Regions from separate parts of the Paenibacillus nitricinens genome, predicted to be linked through region 1. Evidence: predicted binding sites of a transcription regulator. Region 1 holds the regulator's gene; each other region holds the start of a gene.
The links. The regulator Rex, encoded in region 1, represses fermentation and respiration genes when NADH is low (regulators of the CRP and FNR family bind a similar motif). The targets are predictions, from matches to a motif close to TTGTGAAATATTTCACAA.
Positions count from the first base shown of each region.

Region 1 (2,208 bases):
TTAGAAGATCCGTAACTCGAGCAACTCCACTAGCCAGCTTAAGATTGCTTCCAGGGTTATGGGATACACCTACATCATGACGAGCCAGTATCTCGATCTCTTCATCATTCAAATGAACACCATGAGCGATTATAGACGGACGTGTGAACATTCCAAGCTTCTCTAAATGCGCTACTGGCCGCAGTCCGTAATCCACCACATTCTGCTCCACTTCGCGTTTCGTTTCGGACATATGGGTATGCATCGGTAAATTCAAATCATGAGCCGCCTGCACAAACTTAACAAAGAAGTCTGGTGGGCATGTATATGGGGCATGTGGCGAGATCATTGTCGTAATTCTACCTTCAGCCTTACCATGCCAGTTACGCGCAAAAGAAACCGCTTCCGCAAGCTTCTGATTTTGTACTTCTTCTGGACATAGACCGATTACGCCTCTCATTAGTACGGAACGAATACCTGATAATTCGACGACCTCCGCTACTCGGTCCATATGATCATACATATCCAGGAAGGTTGTAGTGCCACCTTTCAGCATTTCAAGTACAGACAAGGAGGTTCCCCAGTATACATCTTCTCCGGTGAACTTCTCTTCCATCGGCCACATCTTCTCCTGAAGCCACACCTGAAGCGCTAAGTCATCTCCATAACCACGAAGCAATGACATTGCGGCATGGCCATGCGTGTTTACCAGACCTGGCATAAACAACAGACGACTGCCATCAACAACTTGCACATCGTCTTCTATTAAAGGCTCTTCTTTTCCTATGTAAGTGATCAAATCATCTTCAATAGTCATATATCCACTAAGAACCGGCTCATCCGTTCCCGGAGTAAGAAAACGCCCGCCCTTGATAATCGTTTTATTGCTCTTCATTTCTGCTTTCTTCCTTTCCATCCTTCAAATAATAAGCAAGGCTTTGCAAATCTGTTGTAAAATCAGCAGCATGAACCCGGATATTCGATGGTGTTTTTAGAATCACTGGTGCAAAATTTAAAATCGCCTCAATGCCAGACTCAATGAGAATATCCGCTACATTCTGCGCTTCTGAATCAGGTACTGTAATTATCCCAATTCGAATACCTTGCTCACGAACCGTCTGACCAAGCTCCTCCATCGGTTGAACGGTAAGTGAGTTGATTTTCCGCCCTACCTTAGGCGCATAGGAATCAAATATAGCGGTAATCTTCATAGTATCTTTCAAATAAGCATTATAATTAGATAATGCATGTCCAAGGTTACCGGCACCCACTAAAGCCACATTCAGTTGTTGATCCAGCTTCAGAATATGACGGATTTTCTCAATAAGATAAGTTACGTCATACCCGATACCTTTTCTGCCGAAATCTCCAAAATAAGCTAAATCTTTGCGAATTTGAGCGGGATTCAAATCAAGTTTCTGTCCTAGCTCTTGAGAGGAAACGGTTAATATTTCACGTTTCTGTAGATCATTTAGGAAACGTAAGTACACAGGAAGTCTGCGAACAACGGCTTCTGATATTTTTTCCGATTTCATAATTTACCTCCTAATGTAAGTAATATTCTTTACTAACCTTATACTAATTCGTGTACCTCGTCTCAATGAAGAGCGGTATTCTTATACCGCCCTTCATTGTAGAGTGATTAATATGATCGATGACGTTCTTTTTAAGAAACGCCTCCGTCTTCCAACCACTCCGCTATACGAGGAACCATTTGATCCGTAAGCATATGCTCCATTTTTGGGCCAGGCAACGAATAGAGGAAATATTTCCCATAGTGAGATTCGATCACCCTAGTGTCATACACAATAACAATACCCCGATCTTGCGCTGTCCGCACCAGCCTTCCAAATCCTTGCTTAAAGCGAATAACCGCCTGAGGAACAGACAACTTCATGAACGGATTCTTTTTCTGGGCTTGTAATAACTCAGACTTCGCTTCCGCTAGGGGATGGTTTGGCGGTTGAAACGGGAGCCTCACGATGGCCAAGCATGTTAATGCTTCACCCGGAATATCAACACCCTCCCAAAAACTGCTTGTTCCTAACAGTACAGAGGCTGCACTGTCCTGAAAACGGCGGATCAGCTTGCTACGGCTGCCCCCCTCCACGCCTTGACCCAGCACCGTGATCTCTTGTGAGGCTAGAGCCTCTTTCAAAGGATCGTAAACCTGGCGTAGCATCTTGTAAGAAGTAAACAGGACAAGCATCCGCCCGCGTGTTGTAGTCG
Region 1 covers NZ_CP183948.1:4,557,295-4,559,502, forward strand. Annotated here, with positions in the region: gene ACN6KS_RS20245 (amidohydrolase) at 1-874, opposite strand, end outside; gene ACN6KS_RS20250 (redox-sensing transcriptional repressor Rex) at 861-1,514, opposite strand; gene dinG (ATP-dependent DNA helicase DinG) at 1,646-2,208, opposite strand, start outside.

Region 2 (2,208 bases), 3.0 Mb from region 1:
CCAATTCAGCAATACGAAGGTACAGCGATGAACGACCAATTTTCGTTACCTTGCATATCCTAGCGACCGTTTCACCTTTAACGTACATCTCGACCGCGTGATTCATTCCCTCGTGCTTATCGTGATAACGCTTGACAATACCTATATACTTCCCTTCCCGCGGGGACAAAAACCAAATATTTTAAGTCGTTCCTCTGTTTTTATATCAAGATATTATTCAGGTTTTAGTGGGATTGTATATTATGTATTGTATAATAGAACGACTGCCTGAGCAGGTATTTATAACATAAAACATAGGAGGATCCATGTCCTGGAGCAAATTGAAGCAACAACTGGAGAGTTTTCTCTGTCCTGCGTTATACGGCAGGGTTGAATATCGTGCAAGCAGTTACCGTTATTTACCTGATAAATCAGGGAGTTGTTATATTTCGGTAGATAAAAAGAACGTATTCAATATGAATGATAGAACTAGCTCAATTAAATGGTATCAGACGGAGCAGGAGATTAAGAATGATTCAGAGCTCCAAATTCCTATCAACCATGAAGACATTGAAGCGGTTAGAAAAGATAGTAAGGGGATCATCCCGGAGGATCGGCTAATCGTAATTGCAAGAAGCAGAAAAATATCAGAAGTTGCAAAGGAGCTTTTGTCAGCACAGACGTCATTAAGTAAATCAAATTTTATTGTTACAGCTACTAAGTATTTATCTATTTCCATAGAGGAGAGCTTAGAGAGCGACGATATCTTATTGAATATTTTAGCCTTAGTGGACAGACGAGTTGGAAAAAAGCGAATGTTGAACATGAGCGAGAAGATGAAGTTAAAGCATCCAATTGTGCAGTATTTTTATGAACTACGGCGTAGTACATTATAAAAATAAATAACTTCATTGAATATTCAAAAAACACTCCCTACAAAAATCCCTAATTCTACGCGACTTCTCCCCACCATAACAATAGCCATGATAATGAGAGGGATGTTCGCATATGGTGCATATGGAATCGGAGAGTGTCGCTCTACTGGTAAGGAAGGATACAGTGTTATGAGATCCTTATATTTATTGGACTTTACGGACAAGTATGAGGAAAAATCGTTATTCAAGAGATGGCATTATTGCCGTCTCTTTTTTTTTCTTTGGTCACTTTTTTAGCATTGCTCTGACTCTGGTTCCCTCTACGGCATCCTACGATCAAGCATGAAAGACTGCACGAAAATTAACGTTGATGCTTATGTTTAAGCCCTCTCTGCTCTGCTAGGTGACGGGAATCATAGACGTACTTACGTGAGGTTGCTACGATGTTCCATGGAAATTAAGTGAAAGTGATCACAAGAAATTACAGAAGGAGTTATTTATCGTGAAAAGAATCGTAACACTGAGCACCCGCAAACTGATGGATACCGCAAAGCACGGCGGATGCGGCGCATGCCAGACATCTTGCCAGTCCGCTTGTAAAACTTCCTGCGGCGTTGCAAACCAGAAGTGTGAAAATGCAATGAACAGATAGGATTCGGAATTTTACCGCCCATTGCTCTGCTGATGGGCGGCTATTTTTAAGAAATGGACGCTACCTCTACAGGATGGTAAAGCCGTTTCTACTTATGTGCAAAAGGAGCCTGATTAGCAAGTATGATTCATCAATATAAACTAAACGGATACAATATCGTTCTCGACACTTACAGTGGATCGGTACATGTTGTGGATGACCTAGCATATGAAATTATAGCGCTTTATGAGGAAACTTCTGTCGAAAAAATTGTGACAACGATGTTGGAAAGATATAAACAGGGTTCCAGCATTTCCGAGAGCGATATTCGAGAAACCATCGCGGATATCGAGGAGCTTATAAATGATGGTCAGCTCTTTACAAAAGATGAGTTCGAGAACCTCTCGCTCGATTTAAAAAAACGAAAAACTTATGTCAAAGCGCTCTGCCTCAATGTAGCACATACCTGTAATCTATCCTGCGACTATTGCTTCGCCAGCCAAGGGAAATACAACGGAGATAGAGCAATCATGAGCTATGAGGTTGGACAAAAAGCTATCGATTACCTGCTTGAAAATTCGGGTCATCATCGCAACCTGGACATCGACTTTTTCGGTGGGGAACCGCTTTTGGCCTGGAAAGTAGTTAAACAGATCGTAGCTTATGCAAGAAGCAAAGAACAAGAATTCAAAAAGAAGTTCCGCTTCACCTTCACGACGAATG
Region 2 covers NZ_CP183948.1:800,165-802,372, forward strand. Annotated here, with positions in the region: gene ACN6KS_RS03590 (helix-turn-helix domain-containing protein) at 1-169, opposite strand, end outside; gene ACN6KS_RS03595 (SF0329 family protein) at 306-875, shown strand; gene scfA (six-cysteine ranthipeptide SCIFF) at 1,357-1,506, shown strand; gene scfB (thioether cross-link-forming SCIFF peptide maturase) at 1,629-2,208, shown strand, end outside.
Region 2: a site for Rex is predicted at 1,314-1,331, ahead of scfA (six-cysteine ranthipeptide SCIFF). Genes of this name have one in related genera too.

Region 3 (2,208 bases), 1.1 Mb from region 1:
ATTGGAATTTCGAACCTTCTTGGGAACAATCCGCTGAGGCAATTTTACGAAACCCGCATCTGTACGATGTGGTCACCATAATGGAAGACAACAAGATTTGTGGATACGCGATAATAAAATCAGCCAATGGAGCTGTTCTACAGTTCGGCGTTTTGCGAGAAAAAAGAAATCAGGGATTGGGACGTTCCTTATTTCATTGGATTGGAGAGAGACATGCACTCATCACCGTCAATAATGTAGACAAAAGAGATATAAATTCTATACGTTTCCTTAAAGAAGTTGGTCTTGACGTATTTATAGAGCAATATGAGATGAAAAAAGATTTGTCATAACGAAGATGATATTCGCTTAATTCAAAAACACTGATGAGTTGAGTCAGTGTTTTTTTGTTGCCAAAAAAGGGTATATATAAAGGATTGGAATGAGAAAATATCGTGTTTCTCTAACATCGAAATACGAGAATACTTGTAGCATCACATATAAGCTAATGAATCAATAGCTCCTTCGGATGCTTTTTGTGTTATTCACCGAGTTGTTAAAAAGATTTGTCCCTTTCTTGAACGTTTAGAGATGAAGAGGTCTCAGTGATTGAATTACTAAAAATTTAAGATATGATAATTTTAATCATTAGGCCACTATATTAATCGGATTGCTTCAGTATCAGGTAAATAGGTCTCGCCATCTCTTGCTTTGTGAAATTTTTCTCTTTTTACATAGCAAACAACGAGGAACGTCATACTAAAACGAACAGGCAACGATGTCTCTGAGCCTTGTTTAATCTGATATTGAATGCAGCCTACAGTTAGCTGGCCTAATCATAAGCATCAAATGACGAAAAATGAACAGAGTTTGAAGGGAGCAGTAAAGAATGGAAATTGATACGGTGCTATGGAGCAGGCTGGTTACAGGCTTGACTCTTGGGTTCCACGTTATTTTTGCGACGATTGGCGTCGGTATACCGCTAATGATCGCTATAGCAGAGTTCATAGGAATCCGAAAGAAGGACCCCCATTATACCCTTATGGCAAAAAGATGGTCTCGAGGATTTGTCATTTCTGTAGCGGTTGGTGTCGTGACCGGTACAGCGATTTCACTACAACTGGCCCTGGTATGGCCGAATTTTATGAAACTGGCGGGGAATGTTATTGCACTTCCGTTATTCATGGAAGTGTTCGCTTTCTTTTTTGAAGCCATCTTCCTAGGCATTTATTTGTATACGTGGGATCGGTTCAAAAATCCGTATATCCATTGGCTGCTGACGATTCCGATTGTCGCCGGTGCAGGGATGTCTGCCGTTTTTATTACGACGGTGAACGGATTCATGAACCAGCCTGGAGGCTTTGTCATGGAAGCAGGCCAATTCACAGCGATTGACCCAGTGCAAGCGATGCTGAATACAGCGACGTTCTCCAAGGTGTTCCATGTATTAAGCTCGGCCTATTTAACAGGAGCTGCCCTATTAGCCGGAATTGCAGCCTTTGCAATGCTGAGAAAAGGGGTATCCGCATACCACAAAAAATCCTTAAATCTCATGATGGCGGTTGTTTTGCTGTTCAGCTTGCTAAACACATTAGCTGGAGATGTGTCCGCCAAGTTTTTGGCCGAACATCAGCCGGAGAAGCTTGCAGCGGCTGAATGGCATTTTGAGACGGGTAGCGGTGTGGATTTGGTTCTAATGGGATGGCTGAATGCAGAGCATGAAGTTCTAGGGGCTCTTCATCTGCCGAAGGTGCTCAGCTTCCTGGCCTTTGGAGACTTTAACGCAGAGGTAACGGGACTGGAGGAATTCCCCAAAGATGAATGGCCGCCGCTTCTCGTTCATTACCTGTTTGATTTAATGGCCGGAATTGGATTTGCCTTACTCGCGATAGCGGTCCTGTATTTCCTGTTTGTGTTCTGGAAAAAACGTAATGCGCTTAACAAGTGGATGCTAAGTATCCTCGCACTGATCGCGCCGCTCGCTTTTCTGGCTGTTGAGCTGGGCTGGTTTTATGCAGAAGTTGGGCGCCAGCCTTGGATTATCCGTGGATATATGCGTGTAGAGGAAGCAGCCACGACTTCTCCGAATGTAAGAATTATTTTCTTCGGCTTATTGCTCCTGTACATCGTACTCGGCAGTATGTGTGTAATCGTGCTAAGACGCTTGTTCAACAATAATCCGGCAGAAGTTGAGCTGGAGAAATATATGAAGGATCATCCTGATCAATC
Region 3 covers NZ_CP183948.1:3,491,693-3,493,900, forward strand. Annotated here, with positions in the region: gene ACN6KS_RS15380 (GNAT family N-acetyltransferase) at 1-332, shown strand, start outside; gene ACN6KS_RS15385 (cytochrome ubiquinol oxidase subunit I) at 869-2,208, shown strand, end outside.
Region 3: a site for Rex is predicted at 691-708, ahead of ACN6KS_RS15385 (cytochrome ubiquinol oxidase subunit I). Genes of this name have one in related genera too.

Region 4 (2,208 bases), 2.2 Mb from region 1:
AAACCAGAGGAATAATATGCTGGAAGTCGGCATATAATGATATAGCAGTAATGACAAGTAGAGCGGACTACCCCTTCAGTTGAGAAGGTAGAGCTTCCTGAAATAGCGATACTCTGTATCGCTATCGGGGATCTGTTTCTTCTAAATTTTTGATAAATATGGCAGTTATAAGCTGATTTAATGAATTTTGGGCTGACTGGCAACCCTTACATTGGAAGGTAATACTTATTAGGGTAGAAACGGATATATACGGATGCCAGCTTGCCTTTGCTAATCAGGTGTGGTAATATGATATCAATCATACATTTAGTCCCTAATTTTCGCATTGAAAAGGGCTGTTATATTCGGTAATACAACCTTTTTCAATGTGTGAATTTTTTCTTTGTTTGAAGATAAAAAGAACATATTAATTTAAATTTGTGGAGGTAACACACATGCAAACAGGTACAGTTAAATGGTTCAACGCAGAAAAAGGATTCGGTTTTATCGAAGTTGAAGGCGGAAGCGACGTATTCGTTCACTTCAGCGCAATCACTGGCGACGGCTTCAAAACTTTGGACGAAGGCCAACGCGTTGAATTCAACGTTGTTCAAGGCAACCGTGGACCACAAGCCGAAAACGTTGTAAAACTGTAATAATAGAAGAAACCGTCCCAGCTTGTGAAAGTTGGGACGGTCTTTTTATATCTAGTTAGTCACTATTGACTTACAGGATGGGAGGAACGGCAATGAACTACCGGAAGAAACCTTTGGAAGAAATACCGGAAGAAAATACCGCGATTTGGGCGTGTACCAATGATGGATGCAACGGATGGATGAGGGATAATTTCGCATTTGAACATGCGCCTTCTTGCCGTCTATGTGACTCTCCAATGGTTCGCAGCACGAAGATGCTACCACAATTGCTTAATTCGAATGGCGATCTCAAATCGCTGAAGAAGGGTATTTCCATTACCTAACCAATGCCTTTATGAGTCAAGCTTGTTATAGAGCAGTGAACAACTTCAAGACGGTCAAACCGTCTTATTTTTTTTGCTTTTTTTAAGGCAAATTGTGATTTTTGTCACAAATCATTTGAATTTCACCGTTAAAAGCACTCCTTTGTGTGACATATATCACAAAACGACGTCTGAATTTTTGACACAATATAATTAACGAAAAGGGGAGAAGGAAGGGAAAAATATGGATACAGTAATGCTGTCGCGTATTCAATTTGCGTCGACGACAATATTCCACTATTTCTTTGTACCGGTATCAATCGGACTAGCGCTCTTGATTGCGATTATGGAGACCATGTACGTTAGAAAAGGCAATGAAGAGTACAAAAGAATGGCGCAGTTCTGGGGAAAGCTGTTTCTCATCAACTTTGCAGTAGGGGTAGTTACAGGGATTTTGCAGGAATTTCAGTTCGGGATGAACTGGTCTGATTATTCACGTTTTGTGGGTGATGTCTTCGGGGCTCCGCTTGCAGTTGAAGCATTGGCAGCCTTTTTTCTGGAGTCTACTTTTATTGGAATCTGGATATTCGGCTGGGACAAAGTGTCCAAGAGAGTGCACCTGTTGTCCATCTGGCTGGTAGCATTCGGAACGATGTTATCTGCTTTCTGGATCCTAGCAGCGAACTCTTTTATGCAGCATCCTGTGGGTTTTGCGATTAATAATGGACGTGCAGAAATGAATGATTTCTTCGCGCTGATTACGAACGGACAATTGCTGGTTGAATTCCCGCACACGGTTCTTGCTGCGTATGCAACAGGCGCCTTCCTCGTAACGGGGATTAGTGCGTACAAGATATTGAAGAAACAAGATGTATCTTTTTTTAAGAAATCTTTTCAAATTGCAGCGATCGTAGGGATCATTTCTTCGATTGGTGTAGCAGTGGCAGGTCATGCGCAAGCACAGTATTTGGTTGAAACTCAACCTATGAAGATGGCGGCTTCCGAAGGACTGTGGGGTAAGAGTGGTGACCCGGCACCTTGGACCGTATGGGCAAATATTGATCCTGAGAAGCAAGAAAGTACGGGTGAATTTCAAATTCCGTACATGCTGAGCTTCCTTTCATACAGTAAATTTTCCGGTGAAGTTAAAGGTATGCTTGAGCTGCAGGCTGAGTATGAGCAAACCTATGGCCCCGGTGACTATATTCCACCTGTACGTACGACATTCTGGAGTTTCCGGATCATGGTTCTAGCAGGAACGTTAATGATTG
Region 4 covers NZ_CP183948.1:6,746,127-6,748,334, reverse strand. Annotated here, with positions in the region: gene ACN6KS_RS30030 (S1C family serine protease) at 1-15, shown strand, start outside; gene ACN6KS_RS30025 (cold-shock protein) at 435-635, shown strand; gene ACN6KS_RS30020 (cold-shock protein) at 728-958, shown strand; gene ACN6KS_RS30015 (cytochrome ubiquinol oxidase subunit I) at 1,182-2,208, shown strand, end outside.
Region 4: a site for Rex is predicted at 1,051-1,068, ahead of ACN6KS_RS30015 (cytochrome ubiquinol oxidase subunit I). Genes of this name have one in related genera too.